Regions from separate parts of the Tenuifilum sp. genome, predicted to be linked through region 2. Evidence: riboswitches for the same ligand, from Rfam matches in the RefSeq annotation. Region 2 holds a riboswitch; the other holds the start of a gene.

Region 1 (10,607 bases), on a different contig from region 2:
GAAGTTATAAGTACCAGGGTACATGGGGAATTATTGATCAAATTATTGTGTCGCAAAGCCTTTTAAGCGGAAAACATAGGTTATACACCACGCCGCAAAAGGCGGCGGTTTTTGAAAGCGATCAGCTGCTTGAGCCCGATAAGCAGTACAGTGGTAATAGGCCTTTCCGAACATTCGTTGGGTACCGTTACCATGGTGGTTTCAGCGATCACCTCCCGGTTTATATCGACCTGCTCGGGAATCAGCCATAAAAAAGCACGCCAGTGCTGCGTGCTTCCTCTCTCTCTTAACCTAGATAAATAATAGAAAAAATCTGTTAATTCATTGTACTTGGGTTTAACTGTTCATTTTTTACTATTCCTCTAACTTTCCTCTAACTCCACCAAATACCCGCTAGCGCGGATTTGTAATCCGTGCTACCAACAGTTGCTGTACTCTTCGCTTTGTGATGAATGCTTCCCCTTGCTCGAACGCGTCTGGAAGACGCGTTCACTTTTTTAACCTCAACCCAACCCCTATCCCTGAGAGGGAATGGAGCGTAAGAAGAAAGCATAGGCATAAAAGCCTGACCCGGCAATGGGTCGGGGGTGGAACGTGGCGGTGGGTCTAGTAAGCGATACCACATGAGCCAGGCCGCAGGCGTGGCGAATTGTATCGCGTGGCAGTTCCACCCACGGGGCATCCATCGGGTTAGGCTTTTCAGCCTTGATTTTCTTTGGTTCTTTCTTGTATCATGACAAGAAAGAACATGTGAATGGTTCTTTGCCATGCTTTTCCTTTGTGATGCAAAGTTTCAGTTTTGCTTTTTGGAAAGTCCTAGCCTGCATCGCTATACACGAGGGTGTAGGTATGGAGTTACAAATGTTCCGCCCCTACGTGGCTGGCCACTGGAAACAAGAAGGAGATTCCTCGACTAACTCGGAATGACAACATCACTGACCCCTCACTCACATTGTCATGCTGAGCTAGCCGAAGCATCTCTTTGTCCCTTTATGCCCTTAATGCCTTTTATCGTTCTTTATCATGCTCTTCATTTGCGATGCAAAGCTTCACCGTTGCTCTGTGGAATGCCATTGCGTGCATCGCTATACACGTGGGTGTAGGTATGGAGTTACAAATACTTAGCCCCTACGGGGCTGGTAGCAAGTTACATGAAGGTGATTCGCCAAAAGAGGGGATGAGGGGATTAGTTGATCGTTGTTCGTGATCCGTTGTTCGTAAACCGTTGTTCTTAAAAGAACCTTTAGCTGCCTTTATCCTTTAACCTTTATCCTTCGGAATGACTGTGGGTATTACATATTTTTCTATCCCGTTTAACGGTTCACGGTTCACGTTTAACGAATTTGACCTTCCTCTAACTTCATTTAACTCCATCACATTCCACCTATTCCGCCTCATTCCTCTAGCAATTAGTCCGGCTGTAATACTTATTACTGTTTGTAAACTATTGCGTTAATATTCATTCCTGCACCAACCGATGCAAACATTATAACATCACCTTTCCCTATTCTGTGTTCGGGTAGTTCCCCTCGCAGGATTAGGTCGTAAAGGGTGGGAACCGTTGCCACTGAGCTGTTGCCCAATTCCTTTATCATCATAGGCATGAGTTCGGTTGTGGTTTTGTCAATCTTGCACTGGCGGATAAAACGTTGAACAATGGCTTCGTCCATTTTTTCGTTTGCCTGGTGGATCATTACCTTTTTAAGTTCCTTGGGATCAATCCCCGATTTATCCATAGCCACTTTCATAGCAACTGGTACGTTAACAAGCGAGTACTCGTATATTTTTCGGCCTTCCATTTTGATGTAGCGAATGGTAGGGTCGGCCTCAGGGTGGTACGATTTGCCCAGGTAAAGGTAAAAAGCCTCATTAACCGTATGCGACATCATTGCTGTTGATATAACGCCTCTTTTTTCATCCTCCTCCAGTGCTTCAACAATTGTGGCGCCAGCTCCATCGGCAAATATCATACAATCGCGGTCGTGCTTGTCAATCACCCTCGATAGGGTTTCGGCTCCAATTACCAGGCAGCGTTTGGCCAGCCCCGATTTAATGTAGGAATCGGCCTGAATAACGCCCTGTACCCATCCCGGGCACCCGAAAAGTATATCGTATGGGATACACGCTGGGTTTTTAATCCCCAAATGGTGCTTTATTCTAGACGCCAAGCTTGGCAGTATGTCGGTTTGAATGGTTCCATGCATTACATCGCCAAAGTTGTGAGCCACAATAATTTGGTCAATGGTTTCACGGTCGATTCCGGCTGCGGCAATTGCCTGCTCAGCTGCTATGGCGCCTATGTGCGATGCACATAAATCGTCGGTTACCCAGCGTCGCTCCTCAATGCCGGTAATGTCCTTGAACTTTGAAATTACCTCGTCGACCAGCGTTTCGATGGCGGTTTCGTCCTTGTTGTAAAATGTATGGCGGGCGAACTCACGGTTACTAACCCGAACGGTTGGCACATAGCTACCCGTTCCGGTGATTACGGAATTTAAGTGTTTCATAATACAATAAACGTTTGATTAGTCCCGCTGTAAAAGTAATAAAATGAAACTAAAATCAAAATTAATCAAAGGTTAAAATTACTAATATAATGATATATAGAATGATAGGATGGTTATAAATTAAAATTTAGTATTTCTTGTAAATTATTACTGGGCCGGGTGAAAAGGTTAACTCAAACCAGTCGCCTAGACTCTCGTTCAGCGTTCCCATCCATAGTTCCGGCAAAGTTTGGTTTACAATCGGGTATTTTAGGTTCTTGGTGTAAATTACAGTTTGATTGTTTGGCGAAAAGATTGATACCTGTTGGCCTGCATAGCTGTCAATCCTGGTAGATGCCAGTAAGGGTAGTAGCATGCCAGTATCGGTGAGCATGGTAACATTAACTCCCATTCGGGCGTAGTTACATAGCAATCCAATATTTCCCAACGTGTGATCCTCACGCTTTCCGGTTGCGCCAACTATCACAATGTTTTTAATCCTATGGTTCAAGCACCATTTAACGGCTTTTGTAAGGTCGTTGGTGTTTTGGTCGGGGTCGTAGTAGAGTATGCTTTCGTACTTGCGCTTGAGATGCTCCTTAACGGAATCCAGGTCGCCTACCAGGGCATTGGGTGTTATGGCAAGATTCTCAAGCCTATCGATGGCGCCATCGCAGCATACCAGCAATGGGGCATTTAGCAGCTCATTGAGCGGTTTTGGATGCGAGGGAAATTCTCCGTTGGCCAGTATAACTGCTTTCATAATGTTGTTTTTTTTAAATGAGTAAGATTTGTTCTTATGGTTGAGTTATTGTTTTGGATTTTTCCCTTTTCCACTGGTAATATCCTACAACCGACATGGTGGTGTAAAAAACAAACAGTACCGATGTTGGGTAGAGTCCCTTGTAAAGGTATAGAGCAAGCGATACGGAATTGACTATCACCCATAAACACCAGTGCTCAATGTATTTCCGGGCGAGCATCCAGGTTGCAGTAATGCTAAGCGCTGTGGTAAAAGAGTCGCCTGTGGGAACCGGTGAGTCGGTGTAGTGAACTAGTATGTGCCGGATTATTACAAAAAAAGCAACACTTGCCGCAAGTAAAGGCAAGTAGTTGCTTTTTGGGGTGTTTGTAACAGGTAATGAGTTTTTAGCCTTTACGGCTCCGCCAAACAACCAGTGGTACCAGCCGTAAATACTTATGAAAAGGTAGTAAAACTGCAGGCCCATATCGGCATAAAACTTCGACTCGTAAAAAATGTAGATGTAGAAAGCCGAGGTTATTATGCCCAGCGGCCAGAGCCAAACCCTTTGCTTAATCTCAAGGTAAAGGTAAATAAGGCCGGTGATTGCACCAATTAACTCAATGTAGTTGTTTTGTAGCCAGTTCATTTTAAGGATAAAGGTTTAAGGATAAGGATAAAGGATAAAGGATAAAGGATAAAGGTAAAGGGTTAAAGGGTAAAAGGTAAAGATAGGGAATTTGCTCTTAGAGTTCAGGATTTTTAATGCTTTCTTACCCTGAATGCCAAAACCAACTCCCTATCTCTTAACATTTGCATTTACTAATCATCATTTTTTCAAATTAAAACTCGATGCCAACCCTAACCATAATATGTCTTTCGGCTTGGGGGTAGTAACCAATGCTTACATACTCAGGATCGCCGCTCTGGAATAGTGTGCGGTATACCCAGGCGTTGGCGGAGTACTTGATATTGAAAAAGTTGTTCACCGAAATCTGAGCAAAAATCGATTTATTCGATTTTGTCTTTAAACTATACTCTGTTATAAAGTTGTTAACCCAGTAAGGATCAAGGCTGCGGTTTCTGTTTTCGGTGTTATCGATATACTGCCTGCTAACATACTTGCTTAGCCACGAAAACTGAAAATTCTCAACAGGTATAATTGTAAAGCGTGTAAATGCTACCAGCGAAGGCGAGAACGATATTGTTGTGTTGCCGAGAGGTTCAGCTACAGGCGATTGCAGGTCGTTCCAATCGGTTGGATTATTGGTAAGGTTGGCAAAGTTTGTATAGTCCTTGATGATGTTCTTGCTCAGGGTTGTGTTTCCGTCAATTTTAAACCAGCTGGCTGGTTTAGCGGAAAAGGTAAACTCAAAACCGGTACGGTAGCTATTGGGAACATTAGCCATTCGGGCATAACCAACATCGGTGAGCTCGCCAGTAAGTACAAGCTGATCCTTGTAAAGCATGTAGTAGTAGTTGATATCAACCGAAAGGTTTTGTAAGCGCATGCGGTAGCCAATTTCCCAGTCGTTCAGCCTTTCGGGCTTAGGAGTAAAATCGGTTGAGCCCTTTTGTGCATCCTTTAGGTCGCTGCGGGCGGGCTCGCGGTGAGCAATTGCATACGAGATGTAAGCCTCGTGCCCTGAGCTAAAGCTATAGGTTGCCCCTACCTTGGGATTCAGGAAATTCCAGCTATGTTCCTGGTTCAATGCAATTACATCGGAGTCAATTCCCTTTAGCTTATAGCTAATACCCCTGTACTGAATGTCGGCAAAAACCGAAATGGCATCGGATACCTGCCAGATAGCCTTTGAGAATATATTCCAGTCGGTTTTTACACCATTGTTCCTGTACCACTCATATTTATTGGGTAAACCGATATTCATTTTACTCCAAAGAACTTTTCCAAAATGGTCGCCATCGTAACGGTTCCAACCTCCGCCGAATGTATACTCAAATATCCCTGAGCGGTAAAGCATTGTGGCTATCCCCCCGTAAAAGATGTTGTCCATCCATTTCTGCTGAATAAAGTCGGTACGTTTAATGATGGTATCGCGAATTGTAAAGTTTGGCAATCCGTATTTTGAGAGTTTACGATCGGGTTTATACTCCTCGTAGTAGCCTCTGCCATCGGTTAGGTGTAGGGTGATATTTGCGGTTAGGTTGTTTGTGAATGAGTGGGTACCCATGAGGTGGTAGTGGGTTTGCCAGTAATTATCTTTCTGATCGTCGTAGTAGCGGGTTACCCCTTGATCATCAACATACTCGCCAGCGGGATTGTAGCGGCGGTTAGTACTCATCATATAGTCGGGTGTGCCCTCCCATGTAATTCCGGTATGCTCCTCGCCATGAATAACATTTGCGCGAATAAGGCTGCGCTCGCCATTCCAGGCTGCAGTAACAAACATCGACCTGTGATCCGAGTTGGCTCGTTCGATATACCCGTCGGAGTGGAGTTGCGAGAACCGCCCTTCCATGCTGAACCCGTTCTTCATCAGGCCGGTAGCAATCCGTGCCGAAGTTTTCCAGGTATTGTACGACCCGCCAAGTAGGTCAACGGCTGCGTAAGGCTCAGGGGTAAGGGTTGTGGTTTGGAAGTTTACGCTAGCGCCAAAGGCAGGGGCACCGTTGGTTGATGTTCCAACCCCGCGCTGCACCTGTACATTATCGACCGATGCTGCAAAATCGGGTAAATCCACCCAGTAAACCCCCTGCGATTCAGCATCGTTGAGCGGAACCCCGTTAATGGTTACATTAATGCGGGTTGGATCGGTTCCGCGAATGCGGAAGGCTGTGTTGCCAATTCCAATGCCGCTTTCCGATGATACTACCACCGATGGTAACATTTCCAGCAGGTAGGGCGTGTCGCCTCCGGTGTTGGCCTGCTTAAGTTCCTGGCGGTTGAGCGTGGTTTGTGCAATGGGCATGCGGCTCGAAGCTCGGGTTGATGATACAACAACTGCATCGAGGTACTGCGACGATTGCTTTAGCTCAAGATTCAACTCCATATCGCCATTAACCTTAACCTCAACCTGAACGGATTCGTACCCCAGGTACGAGGCAACAAGGGTGTAACTACCCTGCCGAACCTGTGTAAGCCGATAGTACCCATTGAAACCGCTGAAGGTACCCAAAAAGGTGTTTTCCAGCTTAACGGTAGCACCCACCAACGGAGTGCCGTAGGTGTCGGTAATCTGTCCGTAAATGGTAAATCCCAGATTCTCGGTAGGATTTGCTTGCATGGTAAAACCTGCAAGCAGAAGTGCATAGAGCACAAATGCAATTTTTTTCATGTTTTTTTCCCTTTAAATAGTTAAACATAAACCAGGTTCGGGCATTTAAGCCGCAAATCCTGAATAACTATAAAGGGGGAAATTGTGAGATGTTGACAAACTCTTTTTCCCTTCGCCGGCATTACCCGGATCAGGTTCAAAGGGTATGATCTCAGCCCTAAGGGCACCCCCAAAAGTCAACTGCAAAGATAGCAAAAAAAAGTGTGAAGTGAACCGCGAGCGGTGAAAAGATAGCAAACTAAATGAATTGGACTTGCCTTATATTGCTCCATCGTATGAATCAAGGTGTCAGAAAGCCAGTTTCTCTTTGTTTTGTTTAATCCCATTATTTCGGAAAAAACTTCCCGGTAAAACTGGTTTTTGTCATGTTGAGCGCTAGCGAAACATCACATTAAACCGAGAGCCTTTGATTATGCCTGTTGAAAAATATTTCATAGTCTAGAGCCTTAATAAAATACCTTGAAATCGTCAAATGGAAATTTCATTTATCATGGTCAGGTTTTGGCTGTTTGGTTTTAGCGGTTTGGAATACGGTTGAAATGTGTATAAACATTCCAATAAAGCTATCGGGCTACAGCTTTACTATAAAAAGTATTTTATGAATTTATTCCCTACGGCTTTCCTTCAATACTGAGTAGAGGCTTTGGTAGAGCGAGTTTGGGTCAATGGGTTTGGTTATAAACTGGTTGCAGCCTAAGGCTATGCTTATTGCCCGCTCATTGCTGAAGGTGTGCGCAGTTTGCACAATAATTGGCACCTGGGCGTTGGTGGAGCGTATCCTTTTAATGGCATCGTAGCCATTCATCACCGGCATTTTGATATCCATAAGTATGGCGGCTATCTCGGGATGCTGATACTGGATCTCAGTTGCCAGTAGGCCATTATCAGCCTCAAGTATGTTAATGTCAAAGTCCTTGAGTACCGTTTTTAGGTAGTACATGCAGTTGGGGTCGTCCTCGGCAATAAGAATGGATTTGCCTTTGAGTAGGTTTTTCAGTTCCTGGAGTTCGTACCCGTAAACCTTTCCCCTATTTTGGGTTGTAGGAGCATTAATAGGTAATGTGAAACGGAAAGTGGAGCCCTTGCCCGTTTCCGATTCAACCCATATTCTGCCGCCCATAAGCTCAACCAACGATTTGCAGATAGCCAGTCCTAAGCCAGTACCACCGTACTGCTTGGTTATATCGGTATAGGCCTGACGGAAACGCTGGAAAATAATTTCCTGCTTGTCCTTGGCAATACCTATACCGGTATCGCTTACAAAGAACTCAAACTCATTGGTTTCGCTATTTATGTTGTAGCCAAATTCCACTTTCCCCTTATCGGTGAACTTAAGGGCGTTGTTTATAAGGTTTGTAAGAACCTGACGTAATCGCATGCGGTCGGCATTAACCATGGCCTTGGAGTCGGGCAGCGAGGTGGTGTAGTTAAAAGCTATTTCACGCTTGGGTAAGTCGGGGTTTGCGTTGTAGAAGAAAGTGTATATCTCGTTAAGCAGGTCGTTAATGTTAACCGCTTCGGGGTTAATGGTTAGCTGCCCAACGTCAATCTTTGAGATATCAATAATATCGTTGATTAGGGTAAGGAGATGATCGGCGCTGGTGCTAATTATTCCCAGGAATTTCTCGCGCTCCTGAGGCGTGGTATCAGGGAAGTTTCTGAGAAACTTGGCAAAGCCAATAACACCGTTTAGGGGTGTGCGAATTTCGTGGCTCATGTTAGCCAGAAATGCTGTTTTTAGCCTGTCGCTCTCCTCAGCCTTTTCCAATGCCTCAACAAGTGCCTTCTCGTACTGGGTGCGTTCGCTAATGTCGTTTGCAATACCCAAAACCCCAATGGTTTCACCTGTTGTAGACGTTAGCTTTTGCTTGAATATTTGAAGAATGTGCTTTTTGCCATCGGTAAAAGTAACCTCCTCGGTTGTTTCAATTGGCCCATCGGAGTTTAGTGCCTGCATATCGCTACGGCGGCATTGGGCAATCTCCTCCTCGGTCATGGAGAATTGCGATGTGCCATAGCCTATGTTTTGGCTAAACCATGGATTTATTATTGGGTATGAGCCGTCGGGGTTAACAACCCAAATGCCAAGCGGGGCATTGTCAACTAATGATTTTAATAGGTTGCGCTGTTGCTGAAGTTCCTGCTCCTGTTCCTTTTTAGCGGTAATGTCCTTTACTGCGCTAATCAGTCGGAAAGGTTTTCCGCTGCTATCGAATTCAGGGTAAACAGTATTCTCAATCCAGTACACTTTGCCATTTTTGGCCTTTATTCTAAACTCTAATGTAACTTTCTCGCCTTTCTGGGTGATAGTCCCAATGGCTTTCTTGAAAGCATCAATGTCGTCGGGGTGGACAATGGTTGCCCATTTTTCAAATGAATCAACATCTTCGGGCTTATAGCCAAGCTGAACCATTAGAGTGGAGCTTAGCCACTCACGTTTAAACGAGCCGTCGGGTTGAATGGTGAGTATTGAAGCCGAATCGGAAGTGAGCGATGATAGGATTCTGAAACGTTCCTCCTTGATGGTTAGCTCCTCCTGTGTTCGGTAAAGATCGGAAATATCCTCTACAATTCCCATTGCTCCCACAACCTGTCCGGTTTTAGGGTTGGTTAATGGCACTGCTTTCAGTAAAACGTAAACCTGAGCGTTGCTGGTTGTGGTTGTGTATGGCCCTTCGTAGTATCCGTTTTTTCCATCAAGTGCATCGAGTATGGCCGGCAATACCGATTTATCGTTAATTTTATGCATGTTCAAACCAACCAGCAACTCGCGCTTTGATTTGAGTATCTCAACAAAACGGTCGTTGCATTCGGTGATAACAGCATCGGTGTTATACTGAAATAAACCAATAGGCGATTTTTCAAATATCAGCCTATACTTAAGTTCGCCATCGTATTCAAAGCTACCTTCAAACCTCTTTTCGCCCACTTTTTTCTGAGCCATAGGCGTAGTAGATTTTTTCGTAAGATACGACTTTTACGGCGGTAATCCAAAAACTTTTTTAAGGGGTGCTGATTCACTGTCAGTTTAGTTGGTAAAAATCACTCCTTTTGTCATCCTGAGCAACCTGTCCCGCCTTGGCGGGGAGCGAAGGATCCCTCTGTATCGCTTTTTTTCAGGTTTCTCGCTTAGCTCAACATGACAAGCATTCCTAGCTAGACGTTTTGGGGATAGAGGGCTGAAAATATCATTAAGAAAGTAATGAAAATTTTCCTGCGCTCTGCTCAGGATAATAAGTGGAAGCAATGCAAACAATGGCTAAAATACGGCTTTTGCAATTTGTGCAATATTGTCGGCCTTACCCATGGTGTAGAAATGGATGGCTTTTACTCCCGAACTCTTTAGCTCCCTTGATTGTTCAATTGCCCATTCCACTCCAAGCTGCGCTACCTGGTTGTTTGTCTTACACTTTTCAAGTTCAAGAACCAGCGCTTGAGGTATATGAACATCGAACACCCTGGGAAGAATGCTAAGATGCTCCTTTATGCTGATGGGCTTCAGCCCGGGAATGATGGGGACAGCTATTCCGGCCTTACGGCATTTATCAACAAAGTTGAAGTAAAGCTTGTTGTCGAAAAACATTTGGGTAACTATGTAGCTTGCTCCGGCTTCAACCTTTTTCTTTAGGTAGTGAATATCCGACTCGCAGTTTGGCGATTCAGGGTGTTTTTCTGGGTACCCAGCCACCCCTATGCAAAAGTTAGTTGGTTTGGGTTTCTCCATCAGCTTTTCAAGGTAAACGCCACGGTTCAGGTCAGTAACCTGTTTCACCAGGTCAATGGCATACCTATGTCCTCCTGCCCTGGGTTCAAACCTGCCCGTAATCTTATCGGCATCGCCACGCACTGCGAGTATGTTATGTATTCCCAAAAAATCGAGGTCAATAAGGGCATCCTCTGTCTCGTGGGCGTCAAATCCGCCGCATATAATATGGGGGACAACGTCAATTGCGTACCTCTGCTGTATTGCAGCGGCAAGTCCAATGGTGCCGGGGCGCCGCCTAACCTTTACCGGAACCTGTATCCCATTTTCGTTGGGCATGTAAACCACCTCCTCGCGGTGGTAGGTTATATTTATATATG
Region 2 (10,607 bases):
CCATAGCATAGCGCGTCAATCCCTGCTTTATTGGATAACGCCTATGCAGGATTTGCATGGCGGTTCAGTAGGGCAGAGGAAAAGTTCCAAATACACAAATCTTTCCTTTGTTCATAGAACCAATAGAAAATTGCGGTTAACAAGCTGCATTTGTTTAACCATGCCTTGGCTCATTGGTGGGGCATAAAAAAGTTTAGAGGTATGACAAAGGAAACCTATTTTGAAGAGATCGAACAGACAGTTGAAGAAAGATTAAAGAACGTTCCGGCTGAACAATTAGTCGATAGGCTCGAAAAGATGCCGGTTGTTGATGTTGCGGCTTACCTAAAAAGCAAACCTGTTGATGAACTCATTGAACTTTTTAAGCAGTTCAGCCCCGAAGAGCAGGGTTTGATTTTTGCCGATTTTCCCTACGAGCTGCAAATGGAGATATTCCAAAAGCTTTCGCTGAAACATTTTGCCAAGATTTTCAGCGGGATGAACTCTCAGGATAGGATCGATTTTTATCGCAAACTTGAACCCGAACAGCAAACTCTTATCTTACCCTTTCTTGATAAGGCAAGCCGCGAGGAGGTAATTCGTTTGAGCGCATACCCCGAAGATACCGCCGGAGGTATCATGAGTACCGATTTTGCTACGGTACGCATCGACATGACAGTAGAGCAAGCCATGGCTAAAATCCGTAAGGATGCGCCTTCCAAAAAAATGATCTACTATGTTTATGTGGTTGACTCAAACATGGTGCTTCAGGGTTTTGTATCACTAAAGCGCCTTATAATGGCAGAACCCGGAACCAAAATAGTGGATATTGTTTATCGCGATTTTGTTGTGGCTTATGTTGATGAGGATAGGGAAAGCGTTGCTTTTAAAATTGAGAAATACGATTTGGTGGCCATACCGGTTGTTAACCAGCAAGGCCAATTGCTTGGTATTGTAAGCCACGATGATGCCATTGAGGTTATTCGTGCCGAGCATACCGAGGATATGGAGAAATTCATGGGCATTATTCCCCAGGAGGAGGATTTGAACTATGAAGAAACAAGCGTATGGACACACTTCAAAAAAAGAGTGGTTTGGATTACTTCGTTAGCTGCTGTTGGTGTTATTTCGGGTATGATAGTGCATCGGTTTGAATCGGCAATGGAAAAACTGATTATCCTGGCGCTCTATATGCCAATGGTTGCCGACACCGGTGGCAATGCAGGTAGCCAAGCGGCAACTGTTGTTGTACGTGCATTGGCTTTGGGACAATTGAGCGTTCGCGACTGGTTTAAAGTAATATGGAAAGAATTTAGGGTATCAGTTCTTATTGCGGTGTGTTTAGGAATAATTGCTTTTCTGAAAATTCTTTTCCTCTCTTGGGAAACCACAATTCCAAGCCAGTTTTCATTACTCGCAATAGCAATAACCATAACCATTGCGCTTATGCTGCAAGTGGTAACAGCCACAATAATTGGGGCTCTTATTCCATTAGGCGTCAAAGCCTTTGGTGGTGACCCCGCTGTTGCTGCTAGCCCAGCAATTACTACCATTGTCGATATTACCGGACTGCTAATTTATTTTGGGACAGCAGTGCTAATGTTGGGCTTATAGTCTGAATTCTATGAACGCATCTTACACATTTTCATCCGTACAAAATATTTATATTATTAATTACTAACACGTTACTATTTTGCTTTTAACAATCTTTATTGAGCGGATGGAACATCCATAGTTTGTTCATCTGTGTTTACCTTCGGTGAACTCGCAAGCTCGTTTGTGTAAGCTGCCTTACATGGGTGTTTCATATATCTAATTCGGGTTTAATGTATCATTGAGATATTTATACTGTCGAAATATTTAATGGTATAGTTCACCGCATGGCTAAGCGCTTGCTTGTTGTCATATCCTAAGGCTAGAGAGCACGTCAAAGCCGTAGAAAGAACGCAGCCACTCCCATGGCTGTATTCGTATTTTCTCCGTTCATGAGATACCTCAATAGTTTCGCCTCCCCCAATAATAAAGTCGTTAAGAATAGTTCCTTCAAAATGACCACCCTTTAATAGAATCCTGCATTTATACTTTTCAGCCAATGCTTGTGCTGCATTAAAGGCATCGTTAAAGTTCATTACCTTTCGATTGGTTAAAGTTTCAAGTTCATATCGGTTGGGCGTAATCAGACTGGCTAAGGGTAAAATTTTTTCGGTTATCAAATTAAGCGCTTGGTCAGTAATCAGGGGTTCACCTCCGCTCGAAACAATTACAGGGTCAACTATTATGGGCACATTTATTTGGTTTCTGAGGAAATTGGCTGTAACATTTACATTTTCAGGTGAATAAAGCATTCCGATTTTGATGGCCGAAAGGGAAAAATTTTTCGCTATACTTTCAAGTTGATTGCCGAGTTGATTAGGGGGTAAAGGCCATATCTGTTCCACATGCTCAAACGATTGTGCTGTAATGGCAGTAATGGCAGGGTGTGCCCAAATACCAAAATCGTGAGCAACTATACAGTCTCTAGTAATACCAGCACCATTGCTGGAATCGTGTGCTGCAATACAACAAATATTAACCATAATAAAAGCGATTTTTAGTTAGCCCTGTAAATATTACAGGGCTAACTTGGGGTTAAACAAATTAGTTGTGGGTTTCCTTGTATGTTTTCATGGCACAAAGTTCGCCGCACATGGTGCAGTAGTCGTCAGTTTTGCTTTCCGATTCGTCCTTTCGTTTACGGGCAAGTTCGGGTTCGAGCATGAAGTCAAACATCTTTCCCCAGTTCAAACTATAACGGGCCTGCGAAAGTTTAAGGTCGTTTATTACCGCTAAAGGTAATCCATTTGCCACATCGGCCGAATGGGCTGCAATACGGCTGGCAACTACACCCTGCTTTACATCTTCGGTAGTTGGAAGACAAAGGTGTTCGGCTGGGGTAACATAGCAAAGGAAGTTTGCACCATGTGTTGCGGCAATTGCACCTCCAATTGCTCCGGCAATATGGTCATATCCTGCTGCAGCATCGGTGGTTAAAGGGCCTAGCACGTAAAGTGGGGCGCCATCGCAAACGCGTTTCATCAATTTCATGTTCATTTCAATTTGGTTTAGCGGCATATGCCCAGGCCCTTCAACCATAACCTGAACTCCTTTTGCCCTTGCCCGTTGAACTAGTTCGCCTTGAACCAAGAGTTCCTCAATTTGAATCGGGTCGTTAGCGTCGGCACCGCAACCCGGGCGTAAGCCATCCCCTAAACTAATGGTAACATCATATTTTTGACAGATTTCCAGAATTCTATCGTAATGTTCGTAAAGGGGATTCTCTAATCCGGTTGTTTTGATATACTTGTATATCAATGAACCTCCCCGGCTAACTATACCGGTTGTGCGTTTGAATGTATCAAAAAACCGAATACTGCTTTTGGTAATAGCGCAATGCAATGTCATAAAATCTACGCCCATTTTGGCTTGGGTCTCAATTTCGGTGAATATTTCTTCAGGATCAAAGAGTGCTTTGTCGGAGTCAGGAGCAATATCTTTTCGAGCCACTACAGTATATATGGGTACTGTTCCAACCATCACGGGTGAATGCTTAAGTACTTTTTGTAATATTTGATGGAGGTCGCCCCCTGTTGATAAGTCCATAACTGAGTCGGCACCGTATTTTACCGCCACATTTAGTTTATCAAGTTCCTCGTCAATGTGGCAACGTTTACCGGAAGTTCCGATGTTAGCATTTACTTTTGTTGATAAGCCTTCGCCTATTGCGCGAGCCTTAAAGGTTCGGTTTATATTCTTGGGTAATACGCACCTCCCCGATGATATTTGTGAGCATAACCAGTTTGGTGATACTCCATCGTGAAGGGCGGCTTGTTCCATTTCAGGGGTAACAACCCCTCTATTGGCATATTGTAGCTGCGTGTACATAAGCATTGATTTTTTCAATTGTCATTTTAGCACATTCATTAAAAAATTCAGTTTGCATTAGGTGTCGTACCATGGCAACGCTTGTAACACCAGTTTGTAGAACGAGGTCGAGATTTTCAGGAAAGATTCCGCCTATGGCTACAACTGGTACGGTTGAAAAGTCAACCACCTGTTTCAATTGAGTAGTACCCACGGGAGGATCGGGTTTGGCTTTGGCATTTGTTGGGAAAATGGGGCCAAACCCAATATAGTCAGGTTTTTTCTTTATAGCTTCTTTGGCTTGCTCAATGGAATGGGTTGATAGACCAATCTTCATATTACCCACAATCTTCCGGGCGTCTTCAATTGAAATATCATCTTGCCCTAAATGTAGGTAGTCGGCATCGCAAAGTGCTGCAATATCGGGGCGATCGTTTATGACCAGATGGGTGCAGGTGCCTCGAGTAATGTTTCTGATTTCACGGGCAACACGAAGCAACTCCTTGTCGTCCAAATGTTTTTCACGCAGCTGTAGCATTTTGATGCCTAACTTAACACACTGCTCTGCAATATGCGAATAGGGAAGGGTGGGGCGTGTAATTATTACATACAGCCCCATTCCCAAAGGCGTTTTACTCATACTATACCAATGTGTGAATTGATTTTAAAATGATTTCGGAGATTTTCTTACCCGAAAGTAGCATACCTCCAAAAATGGGTCCCATCCGGAAACTCCCGCTCACTCCATTGGCAGCCATACCCGACACAAATAGTCCCGGATATATCTCTTTTGTATTTTCAAGGGTTGTTCGTTCAGCTTCATCAACACTCATGCTGCGTTCACCAACAACTCCTCCTGTTGGAGTGTTCAAGCGGATACCGTTTTTTCGTTCTAGGATTTTCGCTACTTCGCAATCGTGCCCAGTTGCATCGAGCACTGCTTTCGAGACTACAATTATCGGGTCAACGTGTAACTTTTCACGATGTACTGGTGCCCAATTGATTACAACACCGCCCACTCGTTTATCCTGAATCACAACATCTTCAACTGATATGCAGTTCATTAGAGTTGCTCCGGCTTTGCTGGCGTGGTAAATTAAGGCAGAAGTGGCTTGAAGGGAATCAACTACATATAGTCCCTCGGTGTAAATCTTATGGTCAATTCCTAATTCTTTAGCTATATGAAGGGCTTCGTGCTGTATTACAATTTCGTTAAACATCATAGCACCGCCCCACATTCCCCCGCCAGGGGCTAACTTGCGTTCAAACAGCACTACATTCTGGCCGTTTTTTGCAAGGTAGTAAGCTGCAAGTAGGCCCGAAGGGCCTCCTCCCACAATGGCAACATCTACATTAAGGATTTTTTTGAATTTGTGGAAGTACGAATCCACAATTCCACTTGAAATTTGATACTCCATAGCTTATAAGTTTTTAGTTAAACATTATAAACTAGGAGATGCAACTTGGGTAATAGCTGTAATGAGCGAACCTCAAAACTTCCCTACGCAGGTATTATCCTGTTCAGGTTGTAAGGGTATTATCTCAGCCTTACTCAGGCACCCCTAGTTTTGTATATGCAAATGTAGAAAAAAACGGAAAACGTTGTTTGGTTTCCGTTTAAAATTTTTCAACAAGAATGGTAATTAACCTTTTTGCTTGGTTTCCACTACCTTTGCGGTGTAACCAAGTTTCTCAATTGCTTTGGCAATTTTTTCGGGGTCGGTTTTGGTTGCATCGTATTTGATGGTCACCAACTTCTTGTCGAGTGTTGCTTCAACCTCTTTTACCCCTTTCTCAAAAACAATATCGCGCTCAATTTTTGCTTTGCACGATTGGCAATGCATATTTACCTCGAAGGTAACTGTCTTAATCTCAACTTTCTGAGCTTGAGTGGTTAACACTGCTAGTCCAAGCAGTATTACAACCATTGTAATAATTTTCTTCATATCAATTTTTATTAGTTAATCCCATTTCTCAGCCGGATAGCCAAGTTCATTTAGCTTTGCCAGCGCAAGTTCTAAGTCGTTATCGTTATCATAGTCAAAGGTTACCGTTTGGGTAACCAAATCGGCTTTCACATTTGCAATCCCTTTAATGGATGCAGGTAGATTTCCCAGTATGGTGTTAACACAACCCATACATTTCATGTTTTTCACTTTAAGTTTTACTGTCATCATAGTAGTTTATATTAAGGTTTACACTATTTCCAGATGGACATTCTAAATCCGGCATAAAATTTTTGACCTGTTAAGGGGCCCCAAATTTGCGAGGCGTCAAATGTTGAGCTCCACGGATTTTCCCACGATACAATAGGATCTTTCTGCGTGAAGCCTGTAAGGTTCTCAACGCCTATGTAGAAATCAAATTTACGAAACAGCTTGGTTACCTGAATATTCATGGTAATGTAGGGGTTGTAAACGGTTTCTTGATATAGACCAAATCCTTTAGTGAGTCTTCCGCTGCCGTTATACTGAATGGTATAGTCGAACTGCCACTTACGCGATGGGGTTTTGTAACCAGCAGTAAACAAACCTTTGTTGCGGCTTACAAGTGGCTTTTGCTTTAACGTATCGTTAATGGTTTGTTTCACGTCGTTTATTCTATATGCTAAGGTAAACTGTAGGTTTCTAATTGGCTCTCCCGAGAGTTCTATCTGTAGGGTATTTGAGTACGATTTACCTTTCAGATTGTAGAAGTAAACCGTACTGTTATCCCTGTCGATATCGGCAATAAACTGATTTTCGAACCATACATAGTAATAATCGGCAGTTAAACTATAGTTTTGATCCAAAAATTTGAATTTCTGATTCATGCTAATCCCGGCATTCCAGGCTTCTTCAATTCTTGGATTTTCCTCTACTACCAGGTTCCGTGAACTCACCAATAGGTTTGAGTTCTCAGCAATGAAATTTGGCGATCTGTAACCTTTACCTGCGCTGAACCTAATGGTTAAGGTTGAAACTGGTTTTACCATTCCGTGGAAACGGGGTGTCACAAGAGTACCAAACCTACTATTTTGGTCAACCCTTATGCCGGCCATTAGCGTAAGCATTTCCAGATGTTTATAGGTATATTCGCCGTAAATACCTTTAACCCACTCGGTGCGATTGTAAGGGGTGTTATTGAACGTTTCATCGTACCTATCGTACCTGAGGGTTGCGCCTCCTTTAATGTTGTGGTTTGTATTGCCAATATAGGTTATTGCAACCAGGTTGCCGTAGTAGCTAAGCTGTTTGGCGTTATGCATTCTAACACCTATGGTTGCATCCTGGTTGTGGAGTGATACTGCGTTGATAAGCCCAATACTTGTGTTTGGCCTTTGGGAAATATATCCAGTTTTGTTAAAGGCCTCAAGTAACTGGGTTGAGTACTTTACCCCGTAGGGGTTGCCAATCAGGGGCTGCGTATTGGTATAAAACTTAACCTGTCCGGCCAGCCTGTCCTCATTCATAAACTTCAGCCCAACTTGCGATTCCCACTTCTTCCCTTGGTACTTCCATCGGTTAAACAGGTGGTACTGTTGGGTAAGCGGGTGGTCAAGGAATTGGTCGTGGTTGTGGTCAACCCGGTTGCTTAGCATACTTCCATGCACCAGCACCATTGACGATACGGTGGGGGTAACATCGAATGCGTAGTTAGCATTAAGTTCAGCCATACCAAGCGAGTTGGTGTAAAGGTTCAGGTACGACTTTTCCTCAGCCCAGGGTTTCTTGTACTCAATATTGATTTGTCCGGTTATGCTTTCGTACCCGTTGCTGACTGATGCAGTTCCCTTTGATACTTGAATTGATTCCATCCATGGCCCAGGAACATAACTTAAACCAAAGGTTGATGCCAACCCTCGCATTGTGGGTATATTTTCATACTGCATCTGGGTGTACATTCCTGCTAACCCCAGCAGCTGAATTTGCTTTGCACCGGTAATGGCATCGCTATACGACACATCAACGGAAGCATTCGTTTCAAAGCTTTCCGATAGGTTGCAGCATGCAGCGCGGGTAAGTTCTCCGGATGTAAGTACAACTGTTTGTATTGGGTTTAGCTGCTGTATAAAGGTATTTGCCCTGTCAGCTTTTACCGTTACGGCATCGATACTTATAGTTGATTTCAGGACATGGCGTAGCGGAAAATCTACATTCTCAATACTAATGGTATCGGTTTTAAAACCAACGAAACTTATAGCTATCCGGTTGCCTTGCACCTTATTTAAAGAAAAGTAACCATTTTCATCGGTGGTTGTACCAACTTGGCTGTTCAGCCAAATTACGGCAGCTCCTTGGAGCGGAATAGTGTCGCCATTCTCGTTCAGCTCGTAAACATAACCGTAAACAAAATCTTTACTCTGTGCTTTAATGATATGTTGAGCTGAAAACCATAATAACAGTAATGTTAATATGCGTTTCATAATAGAAATTCTTAAATTGTTGTTGAAATCAAATATGAGCGCTACAAGCAAAAATTGAGCGCAATTAAGAGTTACAGAGAAAAAACTCCCTGTAATAGTTAAATTGTATGGGCTATTTTTAGCTGATGATTTTCAATGCAGATTTTTTTCCCCGTACTGCAGGGTGGGGCTTTATCCCAATTGGTTTTGTAAGTTGTGATTAACTTTTGAATTGATGTATTTAGCCCTTTGTGGTGGTTTACTGCTATGTACTTTGAAAAAAGATTTCCGGTTTCAACCTTTTGAAGGTTTGAGTAGCTATCGGTTTTAACCTTTAACACCTCGTTCCAGCATCCACACGATTGCTTTTCGTCAAATTTCAGCGTTTCATCAAAATGAACATTACAGCAGTGTGCATGTGTTTTGGTGTGTGTGTGGTTGCATCCAACTTCATTAAAAATTGATAGGTGAATTTCACCCTCGCACTGGCAATGATGTATGAAAAGGTTAAACCCACTAGTGGATAGTAGCACTATAGCTGCTATAGTAATTGATACTATTTTTTGGGTAACCCTTTTCATCTTACATTTCACCTCATAAAGCTAAACATACAAAGGAGCAAAAAGTTCATTTTTTTGAGGGTTGATGCAAATTATTTAATGTGCATGAAGCCGATGAACATCCGGCACATTTACCCGAATTTATACGTTTTGGGTTGAAAATTTGATACACATTGTATGCAGTATATCCCACTGCTCCTAATACTATTATTAATACTGCTATTTCCTGAACCATATCAACCAGTTATTAAATTACCAATTTGGTAAACCAGAAATGCTAAAACCCACGCCAGCGTGGTAGTAAAAACTATTGTAAAGAGAGCCCACTTCCACGAACCCGACTCGTTCTTGATAGCAGAGATTACAGCCACGCAGGGGAAGTAAACTAGAATAAAGATAAGGAATGCGAGTGCAGTAACTTTTGTAAAAACCACCTGTCCGCTTAATTTCCCTGATTGGTGGGTTTCGTTTCGGAGTTTTTGAGCAAGTCCACCGCTGTCGGAATCGGGATCGGTTTGGTAAAGTACGCCCAGCGTACTAACTACAATCTCCTTGGCAGCAACTCCTGAAAGAAGACTTACACCCATTTTCCAATCGAACCCGAGAGGGCGAATGGCTGGTTCAATAAATTTGCCTATCCGTCCAAGATACGAATTGGCTTGCCTTTCGGCCTCCATTTCCAGCTCAAGCTGATGTATTGTCTGGTTTAGGCTATCCATAGAGGGTTGGGAGAGCTTTTCTTCCGAAATCTTTTGCGTAATAGCTTCAATTTCGGCATTGTAATCCCTTGTGTAGTTCACTTTGCGAGGGTAATAGCCCAATGCCCATACAAAGATTACTGCTACCAGGATTACTCCCCCCATCTTTTTTAGGTATTGCGACCCCTTGTGCCACATGTGCAATAGGGTCGATCGTAAAGTTGGCATACGGTAGGGTGGAAGTTCCATTACAAAGGGCAAATCCTCCGCTTTGAAAATGGTTTTCTTGAATGCTAGGGCTGTTCCAATGGCAAGCAGTATACCCGTAAAGTATATAGCAAACAGAAGGTTTCCTGCGTTTTCCGAGAAAAATGCACCCAGAATAAGTATGTAAACCGGCAATCTGGCGCTACAGCTCATGAAAGGCGTAATGAGCATGGTTACTAAACGGTTATTGCGGTTTTCAATGGTTCGCGAGGCCATTATGGCTGGAACATTGCATCCAAACCCCATCACAAGAGGTATGAACGATTTACCATGGAGCCCAATTTTGTGCATCAGCTTATCCATGATAAATGCAGCACGTGCCATATACCCAGTATCCTCAAGTAGCGATATGAATAGGAAAAGGATCAAAATATTGGGTAGAAAAACAATTACACTTCCTACACCGCTTATAATCCCGTTTACCAAAAGGTCTTTTAAAGGGCCACTGGCCATATATGTACTAATGGTATTACTAATCCATTCCACTCCCAGTTCAATCCACTCCATGGGGTATTGCCCCAGGGTGAATGTGGTGTAAAACGTGAGCCATATCAGGAAAATAAATATGGGGAATCCCAGTAAACGGTGGGTAAGTATTGCGTCGATTTGTTCTGTAACCAGACGCTTCTTGTGGCTGCTCTCCTTGAATGTTTCCTTTAGTGCACCTGCTATAAAGCCATATTTGGCATCGGTTATTAGGGTTTCCGTATCCTCGTGGAAAAGGCTTTCGAGCCTGCTTACCTCACGATCGGTTTGGTTCCTGATTTCCTGGTAGTTTGGTTCATTTCGCAGCATTTTATCTGCTACCTTGTCTTTTTC

The links. A riboswitch is a leader RNA that binds a small molecule or an ion and turns the genes downstream of it on or off. The one in region 2 is predicted to bind thiamine pyrophosphate.
Region 1: another riboswitch for thiamine pyrophosphate. It lies ahead of WHS63_RS08775 (TonB-dependent receptor); the one in region 2 lies ahead of WHS63_RS00425 (sulfide-dependent adenosine diphosphate thiazole synthase).

The regions. Positions count from the first base shown of each region.
Region 1 covers NZ_JBBFKU010000025.1:26,528-37,134, reverse strand. Annotated here, with positions in the region: gene WHS63_RS08800 (endonuclease/exonuclease/phosphatase family protein) at 1-251, shown strand, start outside; gene WHS63_RS08795 (hypothetical protein) at 516-686, opposite strand; gene WHS63_RS08790 (3-oxoacyl-ACP synthase III family protein) at 1,431-2,507, opposite strand; gene WHS63_RS08785 (thiamine diphosphokinase) at 2,635-3,249, opposite strand; gene pnuC (nicotinamide riboside transporter PnuC) at 3,284-3,877, opposite strand; gene WHS63_RS08775 (TonB-dependent receptor) at 4,071-6,524, opposite strand; TPP riboswitch at 6,615-6,705, opposite strand; gene WHS63_RS08770 (PAS domain S-box protein) at 7,129-9,468, opposite strand; gene metF (methylenetetrahydrofolate reductase [NAD(P)H]) at 9,784-10,607, opposite strand, start outside.
Region 2 covers NZ_JBBFKU010000001.1:97,566-108,172, forward strand. Annotated here, with positions in the region: gene mgtE (magnesium transporter) at 202-1,593, shown strand; gene thiD (bifunctional hydroxymethylpyrimidine kinase/phosphomethylpyrimidine kinase) at 1,803-2,555, opposite strand; gene thiC (phosphomethylpyrimidine synthase ThiC) at 2,617-3,900, opposite strand; gene thiE (thiamine phosphate synthase) at 3,872-4,498, opposite strand; gene WHS63_RS00425 (sulfide-dependent adenosine diphosphate thiazole synthase) at 4,521-5,297, opposite strand; TPP riboswitch at 5,361-5,453, opposite strand; gene WHS63_RS00430 (heavy-metal-associated domain-containing protein) at 5,523-5,825, opposite strand; gene WHS63_RS00435 (heavy-metal-associated domain-containing protein) at 5,841-6,056, opposite strand; gene WHS63_RS00440 (TonB-dependent receptor) at 6,080-8,284, opposite strand; gene WHS63_RS00445 (hypothetical protein) at 8,383-8,844, opposite strand; gene WHS63_RS00450 (FeoB-associated Cys-rich membrane protein) at 8,891-9,058, opposite strand; gene feoB (ferrous iron transport protein B) at 9,060-10,607, opposite strand, start outside.